One region of the Rothia sp. P5766 genome, then DNA from elsewhere that is predicted to be linked to it. Evidence: predicted binding sites of a transcription regulator. Region 1 holds the regulator's gene; the other holds the start of a gene.
The links. Region 1 encodes HspR, which represses chaperone genes until heat shock. Its sites were predicted from a motif close to AAGTTGAGTCNNNNNGACTCAACTT; they were not measured.
Positions count from the first base shown of each region.

Region 2: the regulator HspR is predicted to act here: its motif matches at 6,873-6,897, upstream of clpB (ATP-dependent chaperone ClpB).

Region 1 is NZ_JBLXXS010000003.1:8,975-24,834, reverse strand. Features, by position in the region: gene ACN08V_RS02125 (MFS transporter) at 1-863, shown strand, start outside; gene ACN08V_RS02120 (amino acid permease) at 945-2,402, opposite strand; gene ACN08V_RS02115 (alanine/glycine:cation symporter family protein) at 2,627-4,309, shown strand; gene trmB (tRNA (guanosine(46)-N7)-methyltransferase TrmB) at 4,405-5,226, shown strand; gene ACN08V_RS02105 (heat shock protein transcriptional repressor HspR) at 5,332-5,757, opposite strand; gene ACN08V_RS02100 (DnaJ C-terminal domain-containing protein) at 5,760-6,776, opposite strand; gene ACN08V_RS02095 (nucleotide exchange factor GrpE) at 6,962-7,555, opposite strand; gene dnaK (molecular chaperone DnaK) at 7,558-9,405, opposite strand; gene ACN08V_RS02085 (hypothetical protein) at 10,168-10,890, opposite strand; gene ACN08V_RS02080 (DEAD/DEAH box helicase) at 10,987-13,728, opposite strand; gene ACN08V_RS02075 (hypothetical protein) at 13,856-14,464, shown strand; gene ACN08V_RS02070 (multidrug effflux MFS transporter) at 14,669-15,860, shown strand, end outside.
Region 2 is NZ_JBLXXS010000007.1:87,527-103,386, forward strand. Features, by position in the region: gene ACN08V_RS05180 (glycosyltransferase family 4 protein) at 1-1,163, opposite strand, end outside; gene ACN08V_RS05185 (glycosyltransferase family 4 protein) at 1,160-2,560, opposite strand; gene ACN08V_RS05190 (DUF3073 domain-containing protein) at 2,646-2,852, opposite strand; gene ACN08V_RS05195 (Sir2 family NAD-dependent protein deacetylase) at 3,093-4,028, opposite strand; gene clpB (ATP-dependent chaperone ClpB) at 4,253-6,841, opposite strand; gene ACN08V_RS05205 (hypothetical protein) at 7,001-7,621, opposite strand; gene ACN08V_RS05210 (Dps family protein) at 7,747-8,250, opposite strand; gene ACN08V_RS05215 (VIT1/CCC1 transporter family protein) at 8,651-9,772, shown strand; gene sucD (succinate--CoA ligase subunit alpha) at 10,015-10,929, opposite strand; gene sucC (ADP-forming succinate--CoA ligase subunit beta) at 10,966-12,132, opposite strand; gene ACN08V_RS05230 (hypothetical protein) at 12,342-12,950, opposite strand; gene pcrA (DNA helicase PcrA) at 13,023-15,734, opposite strand; gene ACN08V_RS05240 (hypothetical protein) at 15,830-15,860, shown strand, end outside.

The DNA.
Region 1 (15,860 bases):
GTGTTGCGGGGCTGGCGGTAGCCGTCATTGTGACAGAAGCCCATATTTCGGTCCGGGCTGCGGCCGCCGGGCTTTATATCTCAGGAACCAGCGTGGGCGGGCTCATCGGTAGATTACTCTCCGGGGCACTGACCGAACTGTTAAGCTGGCGGGTAGCTATGTTCTCGGTCTCCTTCACCGGCTTCATGGCCGCGCTAATCTTTATCGTACTCATGCCTGCCTCACATGACCGGCCCTGCCAAAGAGCTGCAGCCTCTGCCCCCTACGCTGACAGCTCCTGGGCAAAAGTGGGGGCACTGCTGCGCAACCGTCAAGAAGTAACCCTCTTCACCGCAGGGTTTGCCCTCATGGGTGCCTTCGTCAGCATCTACAACTACATCGGCTTCAAGCTCCAGGCCGCTCCCTACCACCTCTCACCGTTCCTGCTCTCTTTTATCTTTCTGATCTACCTACTGGGTACAGTTTCGTCGGGGTTTGGCGGTAAGCTGGCCCAGCGCGGAGGGCTCAAACGGGTTTTCCTGGCGGCCTGTCTGCTCATGGCTGGAGGAATCCTACTCACCCTGGCCCGCCCCCTGCCACTGGTCATAGCTGGCCTAGCGCTTCTGACTGCGGCTTTCTTTGCCGCTCACGCGCTTGCCTCCGGCTGGGCAGGTGCGCTGGCTGGCCCTGCAAAATCGCAGGCGACTGCGCTCTATAACTCCTTCTACTACGGGGGTTCAGCTCTTATCGGTTGGGGGGCAGGGCTACTTCTGCCCCATGCAGGCTGGGAAGGGCTGGCGCTGAGCTGTACCGCCCTGGTTTTCTTCTGCTGTCTGCTCTCTGCGCTCTATCTCCCCTCTCAAGGGGCAGACACTGCGGGATAAGAACTTGTATGCCATCAGCTAGGGCAAAGGCCCGCCACCGGGTGTACCGGTAGCGGGCCTCAGCAACTTACCCTCTAGGGCCTATTGAGCTGATGAGTCATGTTCCTGGTGCTCCAGCGCCTTCTGGCGGGCACGGGCTTTCAGAGTTGTTCCCTGGTTGTTACGGTGAATGAAGAACCAGCCAAGGGCAAGCAAGGCGTACCAGAAAGGCATAGCAATCAGGGCCTGGCGGGTGTCTTCATAGCTAAAGAGCAGGACAATAACACCCACGAAGAAAGCCAGAACAAGGTAGCAGGTGTAGATGCCGCCGGGGAGCTTATAGACAGATGACTCGTGCAGTTCGGGGCGGGTCTTACGGTACTTAATGTAGCTGACCATAATCAGAGACCAGGTTACTACGGTGAGCACCGAGGCCACGGTGGTCACCAGTGTAAAGGCCTCAATTAAGGAGTCTCCCGAGTAGAGCAGGATAATGCCTGAGAAGAGTAGCACCGTGGTGAGGAAAAGGCCATTGCGCGGTACACCGTTCTTGGAGAGGCGGCCAAAGATAGCCGGGGCGCTACCGGTCTGAGCCAGACCGAAAATCAGGCGGGAGGTAGAGAAAATACCCGAGTTGGCCGATGAGGTAGCGCTGGTCAGCACCACAAAATTAATCAGGTGTGCGGCAATAGCTAGCCCTGCCAGGGTGAACATTTCAACGAAGGGGCTCTGCTCAGGGTCAATAGTGCGCCAGGGTGTGACCATCAGAATAACTGCCAAGGTCAAAACGTAGAAGACGATAATACGAAGAGGCACCGCGTTGATAGCGCGGGGAAGGGTCACAGTGGGGTTCTTGGTTTCGGCAGCTGTAGTGCCTATGAGCTCGGCACCCAGGAAAGCGAAAATACCGATCTGGAAGGCCGCGAAGAAGCCGCTGGCGCCCATGGGGAAGAAACCGCCGTCATTCCAGAGGTTTTCCACCGATGCCCGCTGTCCGCTGGGTGAGGTAAAGCCGGCAATTACCATAATCGCTCCCACGATGATAAGAAGGACGATGGCAACAATTTTGATCAAAGCGAACCAGAACTCGATTTCGCCAAAGTTCTTGACGCTGGGCAGGTTCAAGGCAAGGAGCAAGCCAATCAAGCAGACAGCGGGAATCCAGGCGGGTAAATCAGGCCACCAAAAGTGGACATAGCCGGTAATGGCGATAATATCGGCAACGCCGATGACAACCCAGGTAAACCAGTAGGACCAGCCCATGAGAAAGCCAGCACTGGGCCCCAGGATATCGGTGATGAAATCGTTGAAGGTTTTATAGCTCAGGTTAGAGAGGAGTAGCTCTCCCATGGCCCGCAGAACCAAGAAAATGACGACCCCAATAATCGCGTAGACCAGAAGCAAGGATGGGCCAGCCAGTGAAATCGTTTTGCCGGAGCCCATGAAGAGGCCGGTACCAATCGCTCCACCGATAGCGATGAGCTGAATATGCCGGTTGGAAAGCCCGCGTTGCAGGCCTTCCTTTTCTTCTAGGCCCGGTGTGTTCTCGGTTGTTGCCATAAGCACCCCCTGATGTTGTTGTGTCCTGCCTGCTTTTGCCCTCTTCATCCGGGGCCAGTGGGTCCCTGGGAGGGATGATCAGGCTCATAAGACTAAGTGGTTATGGTCAAGTCTAAGCCCTCTTGCTCCTCATATCTTTCAGTACCGGGTAGTAGGTAGGATTCATGATAAATTGATGAAAGTTCGCTCACTCCAAAAAACATAATTTAGATGGGAAAAATCGCGTGGACGCTCTCCAGCAGGTACTCGATGAAACCAGCCGTATCATTTGGGGTCCCTGGCTTTTGCTACCGCTTCTCGTGGGCACCGGCATTTTTCTGACTGTCCGCCTGGGCCTAATTCAAATCAGACTTTTTACCAAGGCAATGAGCCTGCAGTTTGGTCGCCGAGCCAGGCAGGAGGGCGCAAAAGGTGACATTTCATCCTTCCAGGCTATGAGCACGGCCCTGGGGGCAACGGTGGGTACCGGCAACATTGTGGGTGTCGCTCTCTCCCTGAGTATCGGTGGCCCCGGGGCGCTCTTTTGGATGTGGGTTACCGCTATTATCGGCATGGCCTCTAAATACTCAGAATGTTTTTTGGGTGTCCGTTTCCGTCACCGTGACAAGATGGGGGAACTAACAGGAGGCCCCCAAGCCTACCTGCAACGAGGCATCCCTAACCGCTTTGGCAAGTTCCTGGCAACAATGTTTGCTATCTGCTGTGTTTTCGCCTGCTTTGGCATTGGTAACATGACCCAATCCAATGCTATCTCCGCTAACCTGGAGCACTCCTTAGGGGTACCATCCTGGGCTACCGCCCTTGTCCTTGCCCTCCTAACTGCCTTGGCTCTTTTGGGTGGCATTAAGACAGTCTCGAAGATTGCCGCTTTTTGTGTTCCCCTGATGATTCTGCTTTATCTAGGCTTCGGTGGCTACATTGTGGCACGTAACGCCGCTATGATCCCGGAGGCCTTTGCCATGATTCTGCGGGGAGCTTTCACCGGGCAAGGAGCCCTGGGCGGGGCGGTCGGTGCAGGAATGATTTTTGCCCTACAGGTCGGTGCCCAACGCTCCCTCTTCTCTAACGAGTCAGGGATGGGTACCGCCTCTATCCCCGCTTCAGTTGCCACGACGTCGCACCCTGTGCGCCAGGGCCTGGCCTCCATGACCCAGACTTTCGTGGATACCCTTGTGGTGATTTCCATGACCGGTTTCATTCTGCTGACCACGGGCACCTGGACTAACTCCGAACCGGCTACTGCCACCGCCCAAGCATTTTCCTCCGGTATTCCTGGGCCCTGGGGCGGCTATGTGGTAACCCTCTGCCTGGTGCTTTTGGGGTATTCAACCGTGCTGGGCTGGTCCTACTACGGTGAGCGCGCCCTTGAGTCCCTGGGCGGCGGTAAACGAGCCATTACTGGCTACCGCATGGTCTTTGCCCTCATGTGCGGGCTGGGCGCAGTCGCTCCCCTGTCCGTAGTTTTTACTTTCTCCGATATCATGAACGGCCTGATGGCTATCCCCAACCTCATTGGCCTCATCCTGCTCTCAGGCCTGGTCGCCCGTGAAACCAAGAAGTACCTGACCCACGACCCCAACTTTGTTGCCACGGTCGATACTATTGACGGCTTCATGTACGGCCTACCCGGTGGCTTGGATGCCCAGATTGACCACGAGGTAGACCTCAGCCAAAACGAACCCGCCCTAGAGCACCCCGACACCACCCGCCTCAAAGTAATCACTCAGAAGATGATTGAGGAAGACCTTATGACCAAGGAAGATTCCAAGGTCTACGATGTGTCCGTTGAGCAGGTGCATACCGGGAGCATCCCCCTGGTCACTGGTTCTCTGCCGATTATCCAGCAGGCCAAACCCACCTTTGGCTCCCCCACCGATCCCAGGGCAGCAGAGCCACCTCAATCCTAATTAGGGGGCGGGGTCTATAATGGGTGCCTTAGCTACCGGTGGCGCTTAGAGTTTCCGCGAGCACCGGCTACCCTTTCAACCTCGCAAGGAGAGTTATGGAAACCAATAAGCAGAAGCAAGACCTCGAGCAGAAGGCAGCACGCACCGCTGCCGGGGAAGATTTAAACGCTCCGGTGCCCGAGAAGTTCCACCGTCAGCCCTACTCTTTTGTTCGTCGCGGTGACCGCCTGACCGCCCGCCGCCAGAAAGCCTGGGATGCTTACGCCCCCACCCACCTGCTGGACCTCCCCCGTAATATTGGTGACACCTCAGTTGCCGAGGGTGCCGTCTTTAACCCGGAAGAGCTCTACGGCCGCGCCGGTGCGCCCCTGGTCCTTGAAATCGGCTCTGGCCTGGGTGAGGCCATTGTCCACCGGGCAAGTCAGGTCCCCGAAGCCAATTTCCTAGCTGTTGAGGTTTACACCCCCGGCATTGCCGACCTGCTGCTCAAGATGGGCCAGGCCGGGGTAGAGAATGTGCGTGTAGCGCAGGCTAACGCCCCAGAGCTACTCGATAACCTGCTTGAAGAGAACTCTGTCGATGAGCTGTGGGTTTTCTTCCCCGATCCCTGGCATAAGGCTCGCCACCACAAGCGTCGCCTGGTCTCCCCGGCTTTTGCCGATAAGGTAGCCCGCGTGCTCAAGCCCGGCGGTACCTGGCGACTGGCAACCGACTGGGAAGAATACGCCCTGGTTATGCGTGAAGTTCTCGATGCCCACCCCGACTTTGTGAACGCTCACGCCGGTGAGAACACCAGTGAGGACGACCCCGTTGGCGGTTGGGCTCCCCGCTGGGAGGGCCGTGTGGTGACTTCCTTTGAGCGTAAGGCCGGTGAGGCTGGCCGCCGCGCCCACGACCTGACCTATATCCGCCGCTAAAGCTCGGCATCCTCTACTTTTTGATACCCCCGTCCTTTCTCTCTTAGCCCCGGTGTTTAGAACCGGGCACAAGAGAGAAAGGACGGGGGGTTAGGCAAGAAGAGGTTAGCGGGGGCGGTAGAGCACCACGGCCTGGGACTTGGGGCGGGGTGCCGGACGCTGTCCGCGCGCCAGGTGCACCGCACCGCCAGACGTCCCGGCGGCAAACACACGAGCGCCCTCCTGTAGGCGGTGGCGTAGGACCTCATTCTTACGCAACAGCTCCGCGTTACGGGCCTTGAGGGCCTCTACCCGGTTCTCCAACTGCATGATGCGTTTAATCCCCTCGAGGGAGACACCGGACTGGGAAAGCTCCTGAATCTCTTGGAGCTTGAGCACATCCCGCTCCGAGTAGCGGCGAGCCCGGCCCGGAGCTCGTGAGGGCTGAACCAGCCCCATGCGGTCATACTGGCGCAGAGTCTGGGGGTGCATACCCGCCAACTCTGCGGCCACAGAAATCACAAAGACCGGCCGGTCAGATTCAAGTTCCATGGTTACTCAGCCGCCTTCCGCAAAAGCTCAGCCCGTAGGTTAACCTGAGGTGCCAGCGCCAGGAAGTTATCCAAGGCATCAGAGGCCTCCTGACTCAGGTCGGTAGGTACCTGAACCTCGGGAATGACCAGTAGGTCGCCGCTACCCTTCTTGGTGACGAAGCCCCGCCCCTTGGCCCGCAGTTTCCGGCCGGCTGGTGAGCCGGCAGCCAAGCGGAGTTTGACGGTAGAACCATCGAGGGTGGGCGCTTCAATAACACCACCGTGCAAGGCTTCTTGCAGGCTGACAGGAACCTTGACCAGCAGATGATCACCCTGGCGTTCAAAAACGGGGTGGGCATCGACTCTCACCCTAACGATGAGGTCGCCCGCTCCCCCGTGACCGGGGTGGCCTTTGCCGCGCAGGCGGACTTTCTGGCCGTCCTTAACTCCGCGGGGCAGACGGACCGTGGTTTGGGAGCCTCCGGGGCGGAAGACCGATACTTCACCGCCCTGGTAGGCCTGTTTCAGAGAAATGCGGACGCTAGTGGTGGCATCCTCGCCCTTGGGAGCCGGAGCGGAGAAGCCGCCGGGGAAGCCGCCCCCGCTGCTGGCGCCGAAACCGCCGCCACCGAACATGCCCCCAAGTAGGTCCTCAATATTAATGTTGGCGCCGCCGGAGGAGGTATGAAAGCCACCGGCGCCTGCGGGAAAGCCACCGGCGCTTCCAGGAAAGCCACCTGCGCCTGCGGCGCCTGCGGGAAAACCCCCGGGGAAACCACCACCAGCCCCTGCGAAGCCTGCAGCCCCGTACTTGCGGATCTGGTCGTATTCTTCTTTTTGCTTGGCATCTGAGAGGACGTCGTAGGCTTCGGAGACCTCTTTGAACTTCTTTTCTGCGGCCGTGTCCCCTGGGTTCTGGTCGGGGTGGTACTTGCGGGCTAGCTTGCGGTAGGCCTTCTTGATGTCTGCCTCGGAGGCAGACTCAGCTACGCCCAGTACCTTATAAAAATCTTGATGGAGCCAGTTTTCGCTCGCCATTGCCTCTCCTTCCGAGGTAGATCTTAAGTCTTTTATGCTGTGCTTATTATCTTGGGGTCTTGCTCACGGCAAACCCCTCTTCATGTGTACAGGTAGGGGCAACCCAGTATTCTGGTTCCCTGCCTGGTGTAAAAGGCGGGCACCCAACCTGATCTATCAGGCCGGGCGCCCGCCCCTTGTCTGTTTTATTCGGCAACTGCCACAGCTACCTGGGCGGTGCGGACCAGGCGGTCCTTGACCCGGTAACCGTTGCGCAGAACCATAGAAACCGCGTTCGGTTCAACCTCGCTGGTCGGTTGCTGCAAAACAGCCTCGTGAACCTGCGGATCGAAAGGCTCCCCCACCTCGCCAAAGCGTTCCAGGCCCTGCTTAGCAAGGGTCTCTTCCAGCTTGGTGGCAATAGCGGCAAAGGGGCCATCTTCCAGGTCGCCGTGTTTGCGGGCGGCATCAATATCGTCAATCACCGGCAACAGCGCAGAAACTAGGTCAGCAACCACGAAGTCGCGGAGCTGTTCCTTCTCCTTGACCGTGCGGTTCTTGAAGTTGGTGAACTCAGCCTTGAGGCGAAGCAGGCCTTCCAAACGCTCAGCCGCTAGGGCCGCATCGGGGCTAACCTCAGCTTCTGATTCCGCTTCGGCGGCGGCAGACTCTTCGCCTGCCGCAGCCTGAGCGGAAACACCGTCGGGCTCAGGGTGGCCCTCAGCAGCAGGTGCCTGGAAGACTTCTTCCAAGGGGTCACCGCCCTGGGGTTCTGTGGGCTCTTGGGTGTTCTCAGCCATGATTAGTTCTTCTTCTCGTCGTCTTCATCGATTACTTCGGCATCAACAACGTCATCGTCTTCAGCCTGTTCCCCCTCGCCGGCGGCGGCATCAGCCTGAGCCTGAGCGTAGAGAGCTTCACCCAGCTTGGTCTGTGAAGCCTGCAGCTTCTCGAAGGCGGTCTTGACGGCTTCGTCGTCTTCACCTTCAAGGGCAGCCTTCAGGGCGTCAACGTCAGCCTGAACCTCGGTCTTGACATCCTCGGGCAGCTTGTCACCGTTTTCCTTGATGAGCTTCTCGATGGAGTAAGCGGAGTTCTCGGCGGCGTTGCGGGTCTCGGCGGCCTCGCGGCGTGCCTTGTCCTGCTCTGCGTGAGCCTCGGCGTCCTTGACCATGCGGTCGATGTCGTCCTTGGAGAGTGAGGTACCGCCGGTGATGGTCATGGACTGCTCCTTGCCGGTGCCCTTGTCCATAGCGGAGACGTGAACGATGCCGTTAGCGTCGATGTCGAAGGTGACCTCGATCTGGGGTACGCCGCGAGGAGCGGGGGCGATACCGGTCAGTTCGAAGGTGCCCAGGTTCTTGTTGTCGCGGGTGAACTCGCGCTCACCCTGGAAGACCTGAATCGATACGGAGGGCTGGTTGTCCTCAGCGGTGGTGAAGGTTTCAGAGCGCTTGGTGGGTATCGCGGTGTTGCGCTCAATCAGCTTGGTCATCACGCCGCCCTTGGTCTCGATACCCAGGGAGAGGGGGGTGACGTCAATCAGCAGAACGTCCTTGCGCTCACCCTTCAGCACACCGGCCTGCAGGGCTGCACCCATGGCGACAACCTCATCGGGGTTAACACCCTTGTTGGGTTCGCGGCCACCGGAGAGTTCCTTGACTACCTCGGTTACTGCGGGCATACGGGTTGAGCCACCGACCAGAACGATGTGAGCGATGTCCGAAACCTTGACGTCTGCCTCAGCGATAACGTCGTTGAAGGGCTTCTTGGTGCGCTCGATCAGGTCGCTGGTCATGTCCTGGAACTTGGCGCGGGTCAGCTTCTCGTCCAGGTGGATGGGGCCCTCGGGGGTAACGGAGAGGTACTGCAGGGAGATGTTGGTGGAGGTTGCAGAAGAGAGTTCCTTCTTGGCCTGCTCAGCGGCCTCGCGCAGACGCTGGAGAGCGATCTTGTCCTTGGACAGGTCGGCACCGGTCTTGGACTTGACCTGCTCCAGGAGCCAGTCAACGATGCGCTGGTCCCAGTCGTCGCCACCCAGGCGGTTATCGCCCGAGGTTGCGCGAACCTGGATGGTGGAGAAGCCGTCTTCGTCCTTACCAACTTCGAGCAGGGAGACGTCGAAGGTACCGCCACCGAGGTCGAATACCAGGATCAGTTCGTCTTCGTTGCCCTTGTCCAGGCCGTAGGCGAGTGCTGCGGCAGTGGGTTCGTTGACGATACGCAGGACGTTGAGGCCGGCGATTTCACCGGCTTCCTTGGTGGCCTGACGCTCAGCGTCGTTGAAGTAGGCGGGAACGGTAATAACTGCGTCGGTGACCTTATCGTTCAGGTAGGCCTCCGCGTCACCCTTGAGCTTCATGAGGGTACGAGCTGAGATTTCCTGAGCGGTGTAGGGCTTGCCGTCGATCTCCTGGGTCCAGGTGGTGCCCATATGACGCTTGACGGATGCGATGGTGCGGTCAACGTTGGTGACTGCCTGACGCTTGGCGACGTCGCCTACCAGGACTTCGCCATCCTTGCTGAAGGCAACGACGGAGGGGGTGGTGCGGGCGCCCTCGGCGTTTGCGATAACGACGGGCTCGCCGCCTTCGAGGACTGATACAACTGAGTTGGTGGTACCGAGGTCAATGCCTACTGCACGTGCCATGATGTGTTCTCCTATTGAGTTGGGTTACTTGAAAGTCTTGCAAACATCTTGAGTCAAATAGGCTCAATCCGTTTGGCTCACTCTCTAGTCTGACAGATTTGAAACAGAAGTCAAGAGAGTTGAGTGTAAAAGACTCAACTTTTTTGCAATAAATTTATTCATCTGCAGCGGGCAGTCAGGCCACCCCAGGCAAAACACCCACTTCTCAGCTCTACAGGCTTCACGACCCCAGCACCCCGTTACTTGATTTAATACCCCTGGGGGTATAATTATTTGTGAAAGATTCCTCGCTTTAGGAGAAAATAATGTGCCGTCCTGTTAACTGCAAGCTGTGTTCTAAGACCACTTGGGCTGGCTGTGGTCAGCATATAGATACCGTGAAGGCTTCAGTCCCTCCTGGACAATGGTGCAATGGCAAGCATACTGAAGCAGAGAAAGCGGTAGCTGTACCAAGCGGTGGCTTCTTCGCCAAGCTCTTTGGGCGCTAACCTTGCTTGTCCGATTCTAAGTGTGTGCCGGGTAGTTACCTAGTATCTTTCTGGACAACGCAAAAGCCCCGTAGGTGTGTGGCCTACGGGGCTTTCGTCATCTCGAAAGAACTCAAGAAACTGGCGTATGGATACTCAACAGCTCACTGCTGTATGAACCGGAAGCTAGACAACCTCTCAAGAGCACCCATCAAGTGTGTGTACCTGTGTATTATACACAAGCCATCGAAAACTCTCAGCGACAGGCGCCTACAGCGCCGCCAAAAGGAGCTTTTTACTCTTTGCTCTCAACCAGGTTTCCACCCAGAGTTTTTTGAGCCAGCTCCTTAGCATCATCTACATTAGAGAACACACCCCAGTGATCATCGGCCAAAGACCATTGCCCATCTTCTAATTCACCTAGGTCACCAAAATCTTCTCTGGTAAATTCACTCGCCGAGAAGAGCCCCACCATCATTTTAGGATTCTGAGACATATCAGCAGACATCAGGGTCTCCAAGCTAGTCATATCCACCGAGGAGCAGAAAAAGACCTGAGTGTCATCAGGAATATCTTCAACCTGGTCCAGGGGCTTAGCGTCATTGAGCACAGTGTCCTGATAGTCAGCGCAGAACTCCATCCCTTTCTCTTTACCTATTTCTGTCATGCCCTGAGTAAGGTCCTCATAGGTCTTGGTCTTTGGGCCAGACAGCAGAAAGAAACTACTCGCAAGAGCAATGACCACGCCCAGGACCAGCAGAAGACCAATCATCAAGCCTTTTTTACTCTTCGGGGCAGGCTCCCCCACTCCAGGCTGAGCCGGCGCAGGAGGCAGATTACTCTCGTGCTGGGGCAAATCTGCCCGCCCCTCAGCCAGGGACTCCTGGCCAGGGGTAACTCCCTGCTCAGGATGAGGAGTATTAGTCTGCTCAAGCCCAGGAGTAGTTTCAGGATGATCGGGGTTCTCCGGGTTCTGCGGGTTTTGCGGAGACTGGGGATTATAGGGATTTTGAGACACAGCTTGCCTTCTCTCTCTTCTTATAACCAGGGCATCTGAGATGACCTAGAACGTCCCTGTAAAACTATCATCTTCTCTTCCGGCTGGAGAACAATATTACTTATCGCTCTGACTAGCCTGGTCACCAACAGACACTTCCAGGGGCCGGTTATCCTCTCCTCCTAGGTCAGCTTGGGTTCTCGGATCATCTTGGGTTCCCTGGTCATCCTCCAATGATCGGTTGGATTCCAAACCCAGGCGTGCACGCTCTTCGGCAATAATTTGCGAGGCCATCTTGGAGTCTGAAATATCCACGGACTCGGCGGCTGAGTCCTTGGCCGCCGAGATGCGGGCGTATTCGTCAAAGAGCTGGGATTTGATACCCAGCAAGTCAATCATGCGTTCGTCCACGGTATCTGCGCCGAGCAGGCGGAAGACATCCACGGTGTGGGTTTGGCCCATACGGTGAGCTCGGGCAATAGCCTGAGCTTCAATAGTGGGTTTGAACTGGGGTTCAGCCAGCACCACAATAGATGCGCTTTGAATGTTCAGTCCAGCACCGGCAGCGGTAATTTGGGCCAGTAGGACGGAGCCGGAGGGCGCGGTGGCTAGGCCGTCAACGGTATCTTGGCGGTCGGTGGGAGGCATAGCGCCGGTAATAAGGCCGACAACCTTGTCACCAAGGGCGGCTTCGAGACGGGAGAGCACGCTCAGGAAGAAGGAGAAGACCAGGACCTTGCGGTCGGCGGCGGTGGCTTCTTCTACGATTTCGAGCAGGCGCGTGAGTTTGGCGGATTCATCGGCGGACCAGGCGGCGCGGCGCATAAGGGAGAAGTTTCCATCGGCTACGGCCTGGCGGTAGGCATCGGTGTCACCGGGGGTGAGTTCGAGCCAGTCGCGGTGCTCGGTCATATCCGGTAGTTCGGAGAGCACGTCTTTTTGGTTGCGTCGTAGGTAGGCGAGGGCAATGCGGGCCCGGAATTCGCTGGCTAGGAGGCTGTCCATGCCGGCTTCGGCTACCAGCTGGGGTTGCAGGTAGTCCACCAGGGTGACGAACTCACTGACCTTGTTTTCCATGGGGGTACCGGAGAGGAGGACGGCGTATTCGGCACTGCGCACCAGGGCGGATACTGCCTGTGAGCGCTGGGCATCCTTGTTTTTGATGAGGTGGGCTTCGTCGGCCACCACGGCGTCGGCGCGCCAGGTGCCGTCGGAGTAGAGGCGGGCACCGTCGTAGGTGGTAATCAGCAGGCCGCCTTTAGCTTTCCAGTTGGAGAGGGCTTCTTCGCGGCTGTCGCCGTGGGCCAGGTAGGTACTAATGGCGGTGAATTTTTGGGTTTCGCGCTCCCAGTTGATGACGAGAGAGGCGGGGCAGACCACGATGAAGTGAGTTTTGCCCTTATTGGCCAGGTGGGTGAGGGCGGCAAGAGTTTGCATGGTTTTACCGAGGCCCATTTCGTCGCCCAGGATAATTTTCTTTTGGGCCAGCATGAATTTAGTGCCGTAGTTTTGGTAGCCGCGGAGGGTGGCCTTAAGGCCGGTAAGGTCGAGGGGGAATTTGCGGATGCGTTCGAAGATTTCAGCGGGCAGATAGGCGTCGCCGATGGTTTCGTTACCCAGGTAGTGGGCAAGGAGGGCCTGGTGGGCGGCAGGATCAGCTAGGTAGCCTGCCCAGGCTTGGTCGGCGGTGAGCCAGGTGGCCGCAGGTACGTTCAGGGGCGCATGGGTGCGGCACCATTCTAGGTCGGTGAGGAGTTGCTGGTAGTCGGTGGGATCATCGCCCACAGCGATGAAGAGGGGGCCGGTGGTGGGCACGGGCTGAGTGAGGAGGGGCGCATAGCTGCTCAAGCGATCCAGCAGGTCGCTGTCGCCGATAGTGGAGTCAATGACGCGCAGACGGTCGAGGCCGATGAGGATGCGCTCGGCGGCCGGGGTGCGGGTTTGGCCCAGGTTTTCTTTTTCTTGGCCTGCGGCTTCGTCGAGCAGGCGGGTGGCGGCCGCGTAGATTTGGGCGGCGGTGGTTTCCCCTACCCCGGGGATTCGGGTGAGGGCGGCAGGTGAACCTTGGGAGAGAACCTGGGCGACGGTAGTGATGCCGGCTTGGGTGAGTGGCGCGGTGCGCACAGTTCCACTGGTAATATCCCGGAGCTTATCTACGGGCATATCGGCCAGAGTCAGCTGGGCACGTTCTGCTTTGAGAGCCTGCATATCCCTTCCCATGCCGGTCATCAGCTGAGCACGTTCGGGAGTGTTAATGGCCTGCCAGATGGCCAGGTAGGCGGCATGGGCCTCTACAGGTACTTCTTCAAAGACAGGGTTTTCCCACTGCTCACCCGCAAAACGGGCAACAGCACGGGCAGCTACGTCCCTGAGGCCCAGCTTGTTCTCGGCTAGGGCAGCTTCGGGGCTGATGGTATCGAGCTGGGCTAGCTGCTCAAAGAGGGGCTGGAGCCTGCTCACAGCCGATGAGGTACTGACTACGCGTTCGGAGAGAGCGGCGGTAGCGGCCTCAGCGCGCCGTTTCTTCTCACCGCCACCGAAGAGCTTACTGACCAGACCGCCGGAAGCGGCCTGAATATCTGCGGTCATCTGGGCCAGCCCAGCATCGGCAGCGGCTAAAGCACGCAAATCATCCAGGGTCGCGGGGCTCTGCTGACGCCAAAACTGCTGGTGAAGCCAGGAACTCAACCCCGCAATACTCTGGGGCGAGAGCGGCGCAAACCGGTAAAGGGACCCGCTATAGCCCTCGGGCAAGCTAAAACGCGGTGCGGTTGGCTGGCTCAGCTCGTCCAAGGCCTGGCGGCTACGCTGGGCATAGCCCTGAAGTATCTCTGCCTGGCGCAAAAGATCAGCTGTCATGGGGTCTCCTTAAAATTTATGCCTTGCCCCAGAGTGTGAAGGGCCGGGGATAGGTGCTCTGAGTCCCATTATGGCCCAGCAGACCGGCACTGTGCGATAGCCTGGAGCAAAAGGAAAGGAAACCTTTGTGCCCACATTCACCAGCGCCGATGATTTAGGTAGCTTCATGCTGGAGGCCCATGCGCAGGCCACCCAGCTGGGCAAACTGGCTCAAGGCCCCTACCTGGTAGCTATCGACGGGCGGAGCGGCTCAGGCAAAACTACCCTGGCCCGCCAGATACAAGATATTCTGGCAACCGCCGGAACCACCGTTGAGCTCTTCCACCTCGAGGACCTCTACCAGGGGTGGGACGGCCTAGCTCAGGCTGTGCAGACCTGGCAGGAATTAGCGCTCAGCCTGACCGGGGACGGCACTGACCCAGGGCCCACTCCCCTCTGGTACGGCTGGGACTGGCAGAGCGGGCAAGCAACCGGCCCGCATATTTTTACCCCAGCCCAGGCACCGGCCGGCAGTATTGTCCTGGCCGAAGGGGTTGGCGCGCTCTGCGGTACCCACGACCTGGGAGTCCTCATAGAGCTAGATACCCTCACTCGCAAAGACCGCGCTCTGATCCGTGACGGTGACACCTACCGCCCCTACTGGGACAGGTGGGCCCTGCAGGAAGAAGCCCTCTATAGCCACTACCGCCACATCTACCATGCGGTACAGGTCACCTACCGCCCAACTTCAAGCTGACTCTAGAGAGGTAGCTGATATGGGCAAGTGTGGAAATTCGTGTGGTACCGCCCCCTCTTAGTATCCACACCAAGCTAGTACCCCCTAGCCTTATGCACTGAACATGCATGTCAGCAAAAACACACGCTTCCCCCCCTACTTCAAGCTTGCCCCATACCATAGACTGTTCCCACCTAAAAACTATCTGATAGGAAAAGACGAAGCATGCCCCCAAAACAACAAGCCCACCCACAGGCAGATAGCCCCTCAGCAGGGCTCCCGCTGATCGCCATCTTCACTCTTGCTTCCCTAACCGCCGTGGCTCCTCTGGGTATCGACATGTACCTGGCAGCCCTACCGACCATTGCAGAAGAATTTTCTAGTAGCGCAGCGCTGACCCAGTTCACCTTAACTTCTTTCATGCTGGGCATGGGTAGTGGCCAGTTTTTGGTGGGCCCGCTCTCAGACAAAATAGGCAGATTACTGCCTCTGCGCATCGGTGTTTTCTGCTGTGCGCTAGCTACCCTTGCCTGCGCCTTCGCGCCCACTATTCAGACCCTGATTTTAGCCAGGTTCTTCATGGGGTTCGCAGGTTCTATCGGCCTGGTACTTTCACGAGCTATCGTCACCGATAGCACCAGGGGCAAAGAAACAGCTCGCCTGATGAGCATTATGATGATGATTAACGGCCTAGCCCCGGTGCTAGCACCCATCCTCGGGGGAATAGTTCTTAGTTACGGTAGTTGGCAAGATATTTTTAAGCTCCTGGCTCTGATCATCACCCTGTCCATGATCCTGGTTCTTGCCTTTATCAAGGAATCCCTGCCCCTAGAACGCCGACGTCGCGGCAGCCTAGCTTCCACCTACAAGGGCGTGATTGAAGTAGCCCAAAATCCCTCCTACCGGGGCTTTATGCTGACTATGGTCCTAGCCTTCGGCGCGCTCTTTGCCTATATTTCTGGCTCCTCCTACCTGCTACAAAAGGTGCTAGGGCTAGATGCGGTTCATTTCACCTACGTCTTTGGTTTGAACGCTCTGGGCATTGTTATAGCCTCAACGATTAGCTCCCGCCTGGTGAGCCGTTTTGCCCCGGTTAGGTTGCTGACCTGGGGTGCCTGGTCTCTGCTTGCCTCCTCAGCCTTACTTACGGTGCACTTTTTAGCGGGAGCCTCACTGCTACCGACCCTGATTCTGCTCTTTACTTTTACCAGCTCCCTGGGCTTAGTCCTGGGTAACGCTTCGGCTCTAGCGCTCAGCCAAGTCCGGCAAGAAGCTGGTGCAGGGTCCGCTCTACTGGGTACAACTCAGGCCCTCATGGGTGCTTTAGCGTCTCCGCTCGTAGCCCTAGGCGGTAGCCAGGCTTACCTGCCCATGGCTGTGACCATGTTCGGCTTCGCGCTGTTGGCGGTTCTGGCTC
Region 2 (15,860 bases), on a different contig from region 1:
GTCAGGTCAAGGTCAAAGAGGCTCTCATCAACGCTGTTGGGAACCACCGTGATTTTTTGAGGCTCCAGGCCCCGTTCCACCAGGGTACGCTTCATGGTCTCGGAGAGAGTAATGAGGTGGTCAGCGGCCTGCATGATCTGGGTTTCCCGGGCACGGGTGAGAGCGAACCGTTCGCTGGCGGCGGCGCTCTCGCGGCGCGCCTCAGGCTGGTGGGAAAGCCAGGTTTCTTCCAAGATACCGCGTACCTCGTAGACCCAGGGGATATTCCAGTACCGGGCCAGGGATCGAGCCACCAGCCCGTTATGGAAATGGGTGGTGGTATGGATGAGGGCTGGCGGGTTATCCGCGTAGCTGTAAGCTAGGTGCCTGACCCACTGCTCGATTTTCTGGGGCTGATACGACGCCAGTTTCCAGGGTAGGTGACGCCGGTAGGTAATACCTTCGACCCTTGCGGTGGGGAGGGCATCGAGCTTACCGACGGTCACGGGGTAGCCGGTGCGGGTCTCTGCCCGCAGGTTTACCCCGCGCTGCGCCAGAGCGGTCAGTAGGCGGTGGGTTCGTAGGGTGTAGCCAGACTGGGTTGCAGGTAGAGAGTTAGTAATCAGGTGCAGGGCAAAGGGTCTACGACCGGGCCGAGCGGCGCCGGTAGCCGGTGAGTTTTCGTTCAGCTGGGGAAACCATGTTTCTTGCAGGAGGGTGGCCTCAGCTGCGAGTTTTTTAGCCAGTCTTTTCTTTCCGCTGGTGTTTGCTATCGTGCATGCTTCGGTCAGGCGACCAGCCGACCACAGCGCCCGCGCCAGGGTAACCGGGGGCAGGTTCTTGTCGTGTTCCAGGTCAACCAGGTTGGCAGCAGCCAGTACCTCCCAACCCAGCCGGGTGCTGATACTATCTGCGCGTCTTTGCCCTGCCCGAAGGCGCTGTTCTGAAAGCGCCAGTGCTTCCTTATCCCCGGTCATCAGTGCGCCCATGGCTTGGGTTCCCACCCAGGGTGTACGGCTCAGACCGGTACCCAGAAGCTGACGGGGGCCAGCGGGGAGCCGCCGCGAGGCTTGAACCGCAAAAACGGCGGGGTCTGTGCCCAGGGCACCCACACTAATACGGACGGCAAGAGTCGCATTCTTTGTCAGGTAGGCTAGCTGTGATGCTCCTTGTGGCAGGCTCATGAGTGTGTCCTGCCTGTCTCTACCGCCTTTTCGAGCACCGTGAGGTAGCGCTGGGCTAGCTGGTCGTAGTTATAGTTCTTGAAGATAAAGTCACGACCTGCATGACCCACCTGGAGCAGTGAACGATCGGTTGCCAGGCGGCACCACAGGTCGGCCAGTTCCTGAGGGTTCTCAGGCTCTACCAGGGCACCTACCCCCGCCGCTTGCATAATGTCAGCAGCTTCGCCGGTAACCAGGGCTATGGGAAAACGGGGCACGGTCAGCAGTTCATACAGTTTGGAGGGTACGGTGCGTTCAAAAGCCGGGGTATTTTTGAGCGAAACAATCGTGGCATCGCACCATTTATAGTTTTTACGGACCTGCGAGCGGGGCTGTAAAGGCTGGAACTTGACGGGTAGGTTCCTTGCCCTGGCGTAGTCCTGGAGCATCTGCCGTTCGGCTCCCTCCCCCACAATACGGAGTTTAAAGCGGGTCTCGGGTTGGGCTTTTTGGGCCAGTTCTAGAGCCTGCAAGAGGGTGATAAGCCCCTGGGAACGACCAACCGTCCCAGAATAGAGCAGACGGAGTTGCCCTGGGCGTTGGGGGGCCGGATCTATCCTGCTGTGAAACATAGTTGGGGTGACCCCGTTAGTGATAGTTACGACCTCCTGCATGTTGCGCCCACGCAGTTTTCGGGCGAAGCGGTGAGTAACGGTAACCAGTACGTCGGCCTGCCGCTGCGCTCGGGTAAAGGACCGTGAGAAGCGGCGCTTTACCCGCTCACGCAGGGCGATACCACTGATTTCTTGGCTGGGTCTGGCCACAATATCGGGCCAGGCATCGCGCAGTTCAAGAACCAGGGGCACATGCAGAAGCTTTTTAATAGCGATACCGGCGTAGGCCGAAGGCAGCCCCGGGACGGTTGCAACAACAACATCGAAGCGATCCCCGCCGAGAGCCAGGATCAAGGCTTTACCCACCGAGCTGGTAGCGGTAATAATCTGATCAGCCAACCGGGTTACTCCGGAAGGACCGTGGAGAAGATAGGGAAGACGTAAGACACGCTCCCCATACTTACCCCGGTGAATACGCGGAGTATCCCGGTGCTTTTCACGCAGGAATCGGCTGGCCTCCGCATCCGGGTAGTGGGGCGGCGGACAGAAAACGGTCACCTGGTGTCCTGATTTCTGCCAGCGTTTTACCAGAGCCGACCAACGGCGCTGAGGCGCACCAATTTCGGGCGGATAGTAGTGCGTAACGACAAGTATTTTCATTGAGATGATGTGTGCTGGGTGTGGTTGGCCAAGGGCGATTATTGAGTCTGTAACTACCTCAACTGTACCCCTTTTAAGCCCTCCTATGCCTGTCAAAAACCCTCGTCTTGCCTCTTCTCCTTGGGACAGTATTCCTGGGGGCATAAAATAAAAGGGCCTGCTAGCATTTGCTGCCAGCAGGCCCTTTAGGGCTGGGTGAGGTAAGAACCCGCATCATAAGGAGGCGGTCTTACTTCTCCAGGTATTCATCGGCGTACTTATCCACATAATCCGAGTAGTCGTCCTCATCATCGTAGTGATGAGCAGACGCCTTAGGCTTGGATTTGCCACTTGTTCTCAGTTCACGTTCGAGTGCCGTGTAATCAGTATCGGGGCTGAAATATTTCATCTCCCGAGCCTGCCGAGTTGCTTTAGCCTTTTGACGGCCGCGCCCCATGGCGAGACCCCCTCTTTATCGCTCGTATCTGGCTACCCATCCGTGCTCAAGGGAGAACCAGAAAATCTTTCAGTCTTTTCCGTATATAAGGGTACCTTGTTTTAAGCATATTTGCTTGTCTGTTCGCCCAGTGAGATGTAAGAAGCATAAAAAATAGGGAAGAGCCCTCATATTACGAGCTACTTCCACCCAGGAAGCTCACCCTTTTACGCTCTAGATTCAGAGATTTAGTCTCCAGAGTTAAGTGAGTCTTGCGGAATTGCCCCTGAGCAGATAAAGCGCTTCTGCAAGGTCTTCGCGCCAAAGATAGGTTGCGCGGCGATCAGCGCGGCCCGGTCCGCGGTTAATGATGGCCAGGGGCTTTCCTGAGCGGACGGCATCGAGGGCTATCTTGTAGCTACTCATGACGGCCAGGGACGATCCGAGTACGAGCAGGGAGCGGGATTGCTCTAGGAGGTCTTGGACACGGGTTTTTCTGGTGGCGGGGACGGGTTCGCCAAAGTAGACCACGGCAGGTTTGAGGCGGGTGGAGCCGCAGGCAAGGCAGCCGACCATCTGAAAGTCGCGGATAAAGGTAGCGTCTAGGTCTACATCACCGTCGGGGTTGACCTGTAGGGAAGGGCCGGTGACCCGCGCAAGGTAGCCTGGGTTAGCGTCGTTAATGCGAGCATCAAGGCTGGTGCGGGCTTCTTGGGCGCCGCATTCGAGGCATTGGATGGTGGAGAGGTCTCCGTGGAGCGGGAGCACGGTGCGGCTCCCGGCAGCGGTGTGCAGGCCGTCTACGTTTTGGGTGATGATGCCGGTGAGGTGCCCGTTGTTTTCGAGCTCGGCCAGTAGGTAGTGGGCGGTGTTGGGGTGGGCGCGGCTCATCTGCCGCCAGCCGACGAAGGAGCGGGCCCAGTAGCGGTGGCGGGCTTGGGGGTCGTAGAGAAATTCTTGGTAGGTCATGGGCCGGTGGTTGCGCAGTGATCCGGCGGGGCCCCGGTAGTCGGGTATTCCTGAGCCGGTAGATATGCCTGCCCCGGTCAGGGCCAGCACTGCCCCGTCGGTAAGGAGTTCCTGGATGCCCCGGCAGGCAACTTCGGGGTCGGTGGGCGGGGTAGTTTCGTGGACGACCCGTTCGATAGAGCGCAGGGCGGCGGCGTGGGTGGCAGCGATGTGGGCCTGCTCGGTCAGGTGGGTGGGCTCGCCCGCGTAGCGGGTATCGAGTCTTTCTCCCCGGTGATGCGGTTGGTTCTCTCTCACTCTTCCAGTGTAGGTGAGTATCTCCGCAGCATCAGCCCTGGCAGGTGCAAGGGGGAGGCAAGCTGGCTGGGGCTGACATGAATTGTTCAGCGAGCGCCAGCGAGCCGGGCAGGAAGGAAGCTTGCCGACCGACCTGCACCTGCGGTGAAGGAGGGTTAGCTGGCTGTAAGGACCAGGCCTTCCACGGCTACATCGGGGTTAATATCCACCCGGACGGTGTCGCCGTCCTTGATAGTCCCTGCAAGGATTCCTCGTGCCAGGCGGTCACCGATTTCTCGCTGAACCAGGCGGCGCAGGGGACGGGCGCCGTAGGCGGGGTCGTAGCCTGCTAGTCCCAGCCACTCGGTGGCGGCGGGGGTGACATCCAGGGTCAGTCGGCGGTCCTCTAAGCGGCGGGCCATGGACTTGATTTGCAAGGCCACGATGGAGGACAGGTCCTCTGCGCTCAGTGGCTCAAAGATGATGAGCTCGTCCAGGCGGTTGAGGAACTCCGGTTTGAAGGCGGCGTTGACCGTGTTCATAACTGCGCTCTTGCGGCTCTCATCGTCCAGGTTCTGGTCGATCAGGAACTGAGAGCCCAGGTTGGAGGTCAGGATGAGGATGACGTTACGGAAGTCGACGGTGCGGCCCTGGCCGTCAGTGAGGCGGCCGTCGTCAAGAACCTGGAGCAGGATATCGAAGACTTCGGGGTGGGCTTTTTCGACCTCGTCAAGTAGAAGGACGGAGTAGGGGCGGCGGCGGACTGCTTCGGTGAGCTGACCGCCTTCTTCGTAGCCGACGTATCCGGGAGGGGCCCCGACTAGGCGGGCGACGGCGTGCTTTTCGGCGTATTCGCTCATGTCAATACGGACGAGGGCACGCTCATCGTCGAACTGGAACTCAGCCAGAGCCTTGGCCAGCTCGGTTTTACCGACACCGGTGGGGCCCAGGAAGAGGAAGGAACCGATGGGCCGGTCGGGGTCGGAGATACCGGCGCGGGAGCGGCGCACGGCATCGGCTACGGCGGCGACAGCTTTCTTCTGGCCGATCAGCCGTTTGCCGAGTTCTTCTTCCATGTGCAGGAGCTTTTCGGATTCGCCTTGGAGCATACGACCTGCGGGGATACCGGTCCAGGCGGAGATAACTTCGGCGATTTCGTCAGCTGTGACTTCTTCGGAGACCATGGATTCTTGCTGGGCGCTGCTCTCTGCCCGCTGAGCTTCGGCCAGTTGCGCTTCAAGGGCGGGGATTTCGCCGTAAAGGATCCGGGAGGCTTCTGCCAGGTTGCCTTCGCGTTGGGCTACTTCTGCTTTGGAACGCAGCTCGTCGATTTGGGTTTTGAGGTCGCCCACTCGGTTGAGTCCGGCTTTCTCAGCTTCCCAGCGGGCGTTGAGGGCGTCGAGTTCTTCCTTCTTGTCGGCCATATCTGCACGTAGGGCATCTAGGCGTTCGAGGGAAGCTGGGTCAGTTTCGTTGGCGAGCGCCAGTTCTTCCATGGTGAGGCGGTCTACGGCACGGCGGAGGACGTCGATTTCTTCGGGTGCCGAGTCGATTTCCATGCGCAGGCGCGAGGCGGCCTCGTCGATCAGGTCGATGGCCTTGTCGGGGAGCTGACGGGAGGGAATGTAACGGTTAGAAAGGTTGGCGGCGGCGACCAGGGCGGAGTCTGCGATGGCTACCTTGTGGTGGGCTTCGTAGCGTTCTTTGAGGCCGCGTAGAATGCCGATGGTGTCTTCCACAGAAGGCTCACCGACAAAGACTTGCTGGAAGCGGCGTTCCAGGGCGGCGTCTTTTTCGATGTTTTCGCGGTATTCGTCCAGGGTGGTGGCACCGATCAAGCGTAGTTCGCCGCGGGCTAGCATGGGCTTGAGCATATTGCCCGCATCCATGGAGCCCTCGCTGGCACCGGCACCGACGACGGTGTGGATTTCGTCAATGAAGGTGACGTTTTGGCCTTCGGATTTTTTGATGTCTTCGAGTACGGCTTTAAGGCGTTCTTCGAATTCACCACGGTATTTGGCACCGGCGACCATGGCACCCAGGTCCAGGGAAATAAGGGTTTTGCCGCGCAGGGTTTCAGGTACGTCGCCGGAGACCATGCGTTGGGCTAGGCCTTCGACGACGGCGGTCTTACCGACACCGGGTTGCCCGATCAGTACGGGGTTGTTCTTGGTGCGGCGGGAAAGTACCTGTATGACGCGGCGGATCTCGCTGTCTCGGCCGATGACGGGATCGAGTTTGCCTTCGCGGGCGATGGCAGTGAGGTCGGTGCCGTACTGTTCGAGGGCACCGAAAGTGCCTTCAGGGTCGGGGGTGCTCACGGTGCGGTCTCCTCGGACTGGGGGGATGGTTTCTTCTAGGGTTTTTTCGCTGGCACCTGCGGCGGTGAGGGCACGGGCGGTTGCGTCGTTACCTGCAGCTAGGGCGAGCAGGAGGATTTCGGTGGAGATGTAGGTGTCCCCGAATGTTCCGGCTTTAGCCTGGGCTGTTTGAATGGCGCTCAGCAGGGCCCGTGAGGGCTGTGCTTGGGCGGTGGATTCTCCTGATGCTTTGGGGAGCTTGGAGATTTCCGTGGATGCCGCAACTGAGAGTGCATCAACATCGATCCCTGCGGCTTTGAGGACCGCAACCGCTACGCCCTGGCGCTGGTCAAGCAAGGCTTTGAGCAGGTGGGGTGTATCGAGGGTGGGGTTGCCTGCGGTTTGGGCGTTAAGGTTGGCGGCCGATAAGGCCTCTTGGCTTTTACTGGTGAATTGAGCTGACATTTTTCTCCTGAGCTAGTAGGTCTTTTCCCTAAGGTTGAGTGTACTTCACTCAACTCATAATTGAGTCTACTACACTCAACTTATATACACCAGGTAGCTGAGGCCTTCCCCACCCTTGACCCACTGAGCAAGAAGGCCAATCCACCGAGTCCGGCTAGCTCAATCCAAGAAATCATATATGGATTCTGCCCGCTCCAATTCTTCCTTGACAGAATCATCGACACCGCGGGAGACCGATTCAGCTCGCCGCCAGTTACTCAGGGAAAGGAGCAGGGAGGCAGTTGCAAAGGCGTAAGTGAGGATACCGGCTGGGTTGCCGAAACCGGCTGAGAGCCCAATAAAGTCACCCCCCAGTAGTGACGATGCCGCCGAGACAACAGTTCCATCCAGGCGGTCGGGGACCAAAAAACCGAAGATGAGGGCCATCAGCCAGGTGGCACCCCAGACAAGCGCGGTCGTCGGCGGTAGACCTGCCCGTTTACCAGCTTTTTGTAATTTCATTTCTTTGCCCGAGAAGTAGGCTGCCGCTAGCATCAGACCCGCCAGGATCGGCCCTAGTGAGATGGCGAAAATTGGCAGCAGGCTACCGCCGGCACCAAACAGGGAGCGCCCAGCAACCACCCACAGGGCCGAGAGAAGTGCCCAGGGAACAGCCAGGTAGAAAATAGCCCTGGTCAGGAGCCCGCCCTGTCTCATCAAGTAGGGGTGTGACCGGGCCTCACCAGGAGCACCCGGCTGAGGGCCCTGCGGAGGTAGGTGATTGGCTGAGGTTTTTTTCATTTGGCTCACTCCCCCATTTTAGGCCCACCCTTCTTAGTCCTCACAAGAAGCAGGTACCACAAAGCCGGGGTGGCCCACCTCTTGACGGTGAGCCACCCCGGCTTTTGAGTTGCGAGGGTTACCTGCTAGCTGAGGTTACCCTGCCCATCTTCGAGGTGACTGCGCAGGAACCACTGGAAGAGCTCTAGTTCGGCAGTCTGACCGATCAGCAAATCTTCGGTAATAGGGTCAATATCGCCCACCTTAGCAATAGCAGCACGGTGGTCTTCGATAACAGCGCTATAGACGTCATTAAGAGCACGAATATGGGTCATAGCGTCAGCACGGTCAACATCATATCCGGCCCAGGTGCGCTTTTCTACCAGGTCGCCTGAGAGACCGTTGGGGGAAACACCCATGGTAGCCATGCGCTCTGCGATGGCATCAACAAAGCCGCGCACCTGGTCTACCTGGGGGTCCAGCATTTCGTGGACTGCGATGAAGTTGGGGCCAACGACATTCCAGTGAGCATGCTTGAGGACCAGGTGCAGGTCATTGAGGGCGTGCAGGCGGAGCTGGAGGACGTCAGCTACGTGGTGGCCAGACTCTTCGGTGAGGCCCGGTACGGTAAATGATGCGTATTTGCTCATGATTCTTAAACTTCCTGTTAGGTAATCAGGTCGATCCCAAGCTGTGGGTTTCGGCCTGCTGTGTAGTTCCAACCTTACGCTGTCCCTGCCGCCATTTCAAGGCTTATTCTGAGTAAATCATAATAAGGAAACCCTGATTTGACAAGGTATTCTGCCTAAAACAGAAGGTAAGCAAGGCTAACCTCAGCGCAACTGACTGGGTACAACACTCTCCCCAAAGGGATCTTAGCCAGCCCCTGCTCTACCCACCAAAGACCATAAACCATTTATGTGATTTACAACATATCCCCCGGGGCTCTAGCTGACCGTTGCCACCGGTCCCAGTCTATGACTAGAGTAAGAGTCAGCCACAGGGGGCTCACCCCAGCGCTACCAGCTCCAGACCTAAGAGTAAAAGATCGTGACAGCACCCACCCCATATACTGCCCCCTGCACAACACCCAGCAAGGCCCAAATTCGCCGCTGGCGGCGTTATTTAGCAGAAGAAATCTCCGAAGCTCGCATTTACGCTGCGCTGGCTGAACGCACCCACGGTAAAGAGGCAGAAATCTTAGGCCAAGTAGCCCAGGCCGAATACCGCCACCAGAATCACTGGCGCCAGCTTCTTGGAGAACACGCTTTTCCTGAGCCCAAACCTTCGGTCTCGGCCCGTATTCTTGAACTTCTAGCCAAAAATTTTGGCTCAGTCTTCGTTCTTGCCCTAGCCCAAAGAGCCGAGGGACGCTCCCCCTACGCGGAGGATCCCGATGCAACTGAGGCTATGGCAGCCGATGAGGCTATCCATGAGGAAATCATTCGAGCCCTTTCTACCGCTGGCCGAGAAAAGCTTTCTGGCAACTTCCGCGCCGCTGTCTTTGGCGCAAATGACGGCCTTGTCTCTAATGCTGCGCTCATCATGGGTGTTGGCGCTAGCGGGGTCAGCAACTCTATGATTCTTCTTTCTGGTGTCGCAGGCCTGTTGGCAGGCGCGCTTTCTATGGCTGCCGGTGAGTTTGTATCGGTCCGTTCCCAGCGCGAGCTACTCGACGCCTCCCGCCCCACCCAGGTCACCCTCGATGTAGCCCACCAGCTCGATATTAACCAAAATGAGTTAGAGCTGATTTACAAGGCCCGCGGTATGAGCGAGGAGGCAGCCCGCCACCGTGCCATGGAACGCTTTGGGCACTTCACCTGCGACTGCGACCCATCACTCTCTTTCCGCGACCTTGAGGAGGATCAGGAAGCGGGGGTAGAACACGGTGCGCTGGGTAGCGATGTGGGAGCTGCCGCCTCAAGCTTCTGCTTCTTTGCCTCCGGCGCTCTCATTCCGATCCTGCCCTACATCTTTGGGGTACAGGGTCCATTCGCTATGTTGCTAGCCATGTTGCTGGTAGGCCTTGCCCTCATGCTAACCGGTGGCGTGGTGGGCCTACTCTCCGGTGCTTCACCTTTCAAACGTGGCTTACGTCAGCTAGCTATTGGCTACGGAGCTGCCCTGGCTACCTACTTGCTGGGGCTGGCCTTTAATGTGGCTCTGGCCTAGCCAGCAATCTCTCTGAGCAAGCGCTCAGGATCACTGTCTCAAGCTACCGCCCCCTGGCCTCAATACCCTTTAGGCTAGCTAGCGCCTTGCCCCTATCCGCTAGTTCTTGCCCGCCCATCAGCCCTGACCTACTTGCTCTTGTTGACCGACAAAAGGCAGGGGCTGGAGCCTATAGCTCCAACCCCTGCTCAGATACTTATCTGTCCTTCTCTATCTTCTAATAATTAGAGAAAGGCTACTTTCTAAGAGGCAAAAATCTCACGCATGAGCTGAGCAGCCTCAGAAGGAGTCTTACCCACCTTCACACCAGCAGCTTCCAAGGCCTCCTTCTTAGCCTGAGCGGTACCCGAAGAACCGGAGACAATCGCACCAGCATGGCCCATAGTCTTACCCTCAGGAGCGGTAAAACCAGCCACATAGCCAACAACAGGCTTGGTCACATGAGCCTTGATAAACTCAGCGGCACGCTCCTCAGCATCACCACCAATCTCACCAATCATCACAATCGCTTCGGTCTCAGGGTCAGCTTCAAAAGCCTCCAGAGCGTCAATGTGGGTGGTGCCAATAATGGGGTCACCGCCAATACCGATAGCGGTGGTAAAGCCAATATCGCGCAGCTCAAACATCATCTGGTAGGTCAGGGTGCCTGACTTAGATACCAGACCGATTTTGCCCTTGCCGGTGATGTTGGCGGGGGTAATACCCACCAGGGATTCACCGGGGGTAATGATACCGGGGCAGTTGGGGCCAATGATGCGGGTGACCTGCTTGCCCTCAGCATTGACCTTGCTCTTGGCGTAGGCCCAGAATTCGGCAGTATCACCTACGGGCACGCCCTCGGTGATGACAACCACCAGGGGAACCTCAGCGTCAATCGCTTCAATAACAGCGTCCTTGGTAAAGGCCGGGGGTACAAAGACGATTGAAACGTCTGCGCCGGTCTCCTGGATAGCTTCAGCCACAGAGCCAAAAACCTTCAGCTCGATGTCCTGGCCCGAAGCGTCCTTGTGAGTAACGGTGGTGCCAGCCTTGCGGGCGTTAACGCCGCCCACAATCTGGGTACCAGCGGCCAGCATACGGGCGGTGTGCTTAGTACCTTCACCGCCGGTGATGCCCTGAACGATGACCTTAGAGTCCTTGTTCAAAAAGATAGACATAATAAAAACCTTCTAAATCTGTGTTTTCGCGGTGAATTAAGCGTTGTAAGCCAGCTCGGCGGCCTTATCGGCACCGGAGTCCATAGTCTCGGCCAGGTGTACAAGCGGGTGGTTGGCCTCAGAAAGAATGCGGCGGCCTTCTTCCACGTTGTTACCGTCAAGGCGAACGACCAGGGGCTTGGTTGCCTTATCGCCCAGGATCTCAAGAGCCTGAACGATACCGTTAGCAACAGCGTCACAGGAGGTAATACCACCAAAGACATTGACGAACACAGACTTGACCTGCTCATCGTTGAGGATGATATCCAGACCAGCGGCCATAACCTCAGCGGAAGCGCCGCCACCGATATCCAGGAAGTTAGCGGGCTTGACCTTGCCGTGGTTCTCGCCAGCGTAGGCTACAACGTCCAGGGTGGACATAACCAGGCCCGCACCGTTACCGATGATGCCGACCTGACCATCGAGCTTGACGTAGTTCAGTTCGTTTTCCTTGGCCTTGGCTTCGAGGGGGTTCTCTGCGCTCTTATCGACCAGGGTCTCGTGACCGGGCTGGCGGAACTCTGCGTTATCGTCCAGGGAGACCTTGCCATCCAGTGCCAGAATCTTGCCGTCACCGGTCTTGACCAGCGGGTTGACCTCCACCAGGGTGGCATCTTCCTTCTTGTAGACCTCGCCCAGCTTGACCAGTACAGCGGCTACAGCCTGGCGGGTGTCCTCGGCAAAGCCAGCTGTCTCAACGATTTCAGCGGCCTTAGCGGGGCTAATTCCCTCAATGGGGTTGATGTCTACCTTGGCCAGAGCCTCGGGGCGCTCAACGGCCAGAGTTTCAATATCCACGCCGCCTTCCACCGAACACATAGCCAGGTAGGAGCGGTTAGCCCGGTCAAGCAGCATAGAGAAATAGTACTCTTCGGCAATGTCAGCGCCCTGAGCAATCATCACGCGGTGAACGGTGTGGCCTTTAATGTCCATGCCCAGAATCTGCTGAGCATACTCGTAGGCTTCATCGGCGGTCTTAGCAACCTTAACGCCGCCCGCTTTACCGCGGCCGCCTACCTTGACCTGTGCTTTGACAACGGTGACGCCACCAATTTTTTCGGCAGCGGCTTTTGCTTCTTCTGGGGTGGTAGCTACGATGCCCTGGAGCACGGGTACACCGTGCTTCTCAAAGAGATCTCGTGCCTGGTATTCAAACAGGTCCACAGGAGTGTCCTTCTTCGTCGAAGTCGTGCCGGGCCGTGTGGGCCAGGCCTTTACAAATGCGAAGCCTCCACGTGCCCCCAGCGAGAGCCAGAGCACACAGAAGCCTCTCCATGAGCAACTTTAGCGCACTTCACAGCAAGGGAGCTAACTTATCAAGTTATATTGAGCGACCCAGTTAAGTACGATCGAGTTAGCAGAGCTAGGCTCAGCTACTTAAGGAGGGCACAGGCATCCAAGATATTGACCAAGAACGGTGCTGTGTCTGAAGCCCTCGGAACCATGAGGTACTCCATCTCATCAATACGCCATAGCATAATCCTGGCTTCAGAAACCCGGCAGCTCATGGCCTGCCCCGGTTTAAAGACATCGGGTGGGAAGTCAAAAGCTACAACTTGGTCAATCACCTGCGCAGCTGCTTGCCCGCTAAGGTTAAGGACGGTGCGGTTAACTGATACATCAAGAACCAGACCCTCATCATTCCCTAGGGCAGTAGCTAAAGCTCGCCCTAGTTTCACCGGATCAACGCGGGTCACGACCAGGTAGACCCCTGCTTCGACATAAAGGCAGGCTACGACCTGTCGGGTACCGTAGAGCATGTAGCGGGCTAATGCGTCACCGCTGACCTGGCCGGGTAATTCGGGGAGGGAAACTCCCAGTACCTTTTCTAAACGGTGAGCGGCGGAGCTAGCAGGGTCCACTTCAAGCCGGAAGAGCGACAGGTCAGATATTTCCTGAAGCTGGATACGGGTATCGGTGACCTCGTCCATGGCATGAGCGAACTCCTCAGCAACCGAGGGCAAACTACTGTCATTGTTCATCGAGCTACCTCATTGTGGCATGATAGAGAACCGGCAAAGGCATGATACCCCTTAGGGCGCTAGCGGCCACGATTAGCTATCTTTCTTGGTCAATGGCGCATAGCGCAGAAGCAGTCGCTTTTCTTCGCGGGCAAAACGAACTTTAGCCACCGTTTTGTCTCCTGCCCCTTCAAGTGCCAGAACCTTACCCTCACCGAAAGTTGTGTGCTCTACAGTATCGCCGACGGAGAGTAGGGGAATTTCCTTATTCTGCTGTACCCGCGAGACCTTGCCTGCTGCGGCGGCATAGCCGTAGGAGGCAGAACCGTTCACTTCAGCTATCGAGGGGGAAGACCTGCGCTGAGGTTGATCGAAGCGAGCAGAGTAGCTAGAACTTCCGTAAGCCGGTGTGCCAGTTTCTGACCGCCAAGCGCCCCTGCCGCCAGCGTAGGCACCGCCGTAGCTAAGGCCACCCATCGAATAAGTGGAGCCGGTACGTTTCCATTCGATAAGTTCCTCGGGAATCTCTTCAAGGAAAGGAGAGGGTGGGTTGAACTGGCTCTGGCCCCACATAGACCGGTTCTCGGCACGAGTCAGGTAAAGCCGTTCCATCGCGCGAGTCAGGCCAACGTAAGCCAGTCGGCGTTCCTCACTCATCTCCGAGTCATCGGTCAGGGCACGCTGGTGAGGGAAGAGTCCGTGCTCCATACCGGTGAGGAAGACCACCGGAAACTCTAGGCCCTTAGCCGTGTGTAGGGTCATGAGGGTAACTACGCCCTGAGAACGAGCCTCGGCAACTTCTGCCGCAATCTGAGCAGCGCTGGGGCCGCCTTCCTGGTCCTGCTTTGGCTTGTTGGGAATCTGGTCAGCGTCAGCGACCAGGGCAACGTGCTCCAAGAAGTCCTCGAGGCTTGCACCGGGGTTATCAATCTCAAACTCGCGGACAGCATCTACCAGTTCCGATAGGTTTTCCACCCGGGACTCGTCCTGAATATCCTTGGATTCACGCAGGGCAGCCAGGTAGCCGCTCTGTTCCAGGACGGCTTCTAGGCAGGTAGCGGCAGACTCGGTCTGTGCGATCTGGGCCAGGTCGTCGATGAGCTGGGAAAAAACGGCCAGCTTCTTAACCGCGGCAGAGCCCAGCCCCGGAACTTCGGTACCCTGGCGCAGGGCTGCCATGAAAGAGATGCGGTTGGCTCGTGCGTAGTCGGCAACCACACTCTCCGATTTAGTTCCGATACCGCGCTTAGGCTCGTTGAGAATCCGGCGCAGGTTGATATCATCATCGGGGTTGACGAGAACTCGCAGGTAGCTCAGGGCGTCTTTAATTTCTTTGCGTTCGTAGAAGCGAGTGCCGCCCACCACCCGGTAGGGCAGACCAACTCGCATGAGCATTTCTTCCAGGGTACGGGATTGGGCGTTGGTCCGGTAGAAGACCGCAATATCACCCGGCGCGGTTCCGTACTCGTCACGCAGGCGGTCAATCTCCTGGGCGATATACCGTGCTTCGGCCTGCTCAGATTCGGCCACATAGCCGGTAATTTTTGCGCCATCGCCGCTGGCTGTCCAGAGTTTCTTGGGCCTGCGGCCGGGGTTGCGTTCAATCACGGCATTAGCCGCGCTCAGGATGTTCTGGGTTGAGCGGTAGTTCTGTTCCAGCAAAATGGTGCGAGCAGTGGGGTAATCCTGCTCAAAATCGGTGATATTGCGAATATCAGCACCACGGAAGGCATAGATGGACTGGTCAGAGTCGCCCACAACGGTCAGCTCTGCCGGAGGGTAGGCATCGGGGTAGGGCCCTGGCGCACCGGGTTCCGGGCCTTGAGCGGGAGCCCCCACCAGCTGGCGAACGAGCTGGTACTGGGCGTGGTTGGTGTCCTGGTACTCATCCACCAGGATATGGTGGAAGCGGCGGCGGTAGTATTCGGCTACCTGCGGGTGATTCCGAAGCAGGTTGACGGTTTCCAAGATCAGGTCATCAAAGTCAAGTGAGTGGGCCGCTTTGAGACGTTCGGTATAGATGCTGTAAACCTTAGAGATGGCAGCTTCCCAGGGGTCGCTGGGGGAGGTTTCCTGGGCAAACTGCTGGGCGGTCACCAGCTCATTCTTCAGGTTGGAGATTCGGTTGCCCACGGCCTTAGCGGTGAACTTCTTAGTGTCCAGGTTGAGCTGTTTGATAATCAGGGTTAGCAGGCGCTGGGAGTCGGCAGAATCGTAGATTGAGAAAGTTGTTTTAAGGCCCAGGTTCTTAGCTTCACGGCGAAGTAGACGCACGCAGAAGCTGTGGAAGGTGGAAATCCACATATTTTGAGCTTTTGGCCCAACGAGGTCGGTAATACGTTCACGCATCTCTGCGGCCGCTTTGTTGGTAAAGGTAATAGCCAGGATCTGACCCTGGTGAGCACGCCCGGTCGCCAGCAGGTAGGCAATACGGTGGGTGAGGACGCGGGTTTTACCGGATCCTGCACCAGCAACGATGAGCAGAGGCGAGCCAGCGTGTTCAACGGCTGCAGCCTGGTGCTCGTTCAGGCCTTCAAGGAGCCTATGCGGTTGGACCTGCCAAGCGGGCTGACGGGAAGGACCGCCAAACTGAGCACCACCCATCTGGTAGGAGGGTGGCAGGAAGTCGAGCTCAGCCAGATCAGCTGGGGCGGTGGGAACCGGTGCAGGCTCTTGACTAGGGAGCCAGTCGGGTTCATCGTAGTACCCTCCCCCAGGTTGGCCCATAGGCGGGGCCTCTTCTGCGCTTTCGCCCTGAGGCCTGGGTGCCCGAGAGGTGGGCATAAAATCATCGTCATCAAACATGGTGGGCTCTTTTCCTGATTCAACCGTCAAATAACCATTTTAGGCGAACATACTTTCGAGGCCCCAGCTTTTAGCTGACAGATAAGATAGACAGTATGGGTCTTTCAAAAGGTCAGAAGAAGCGCC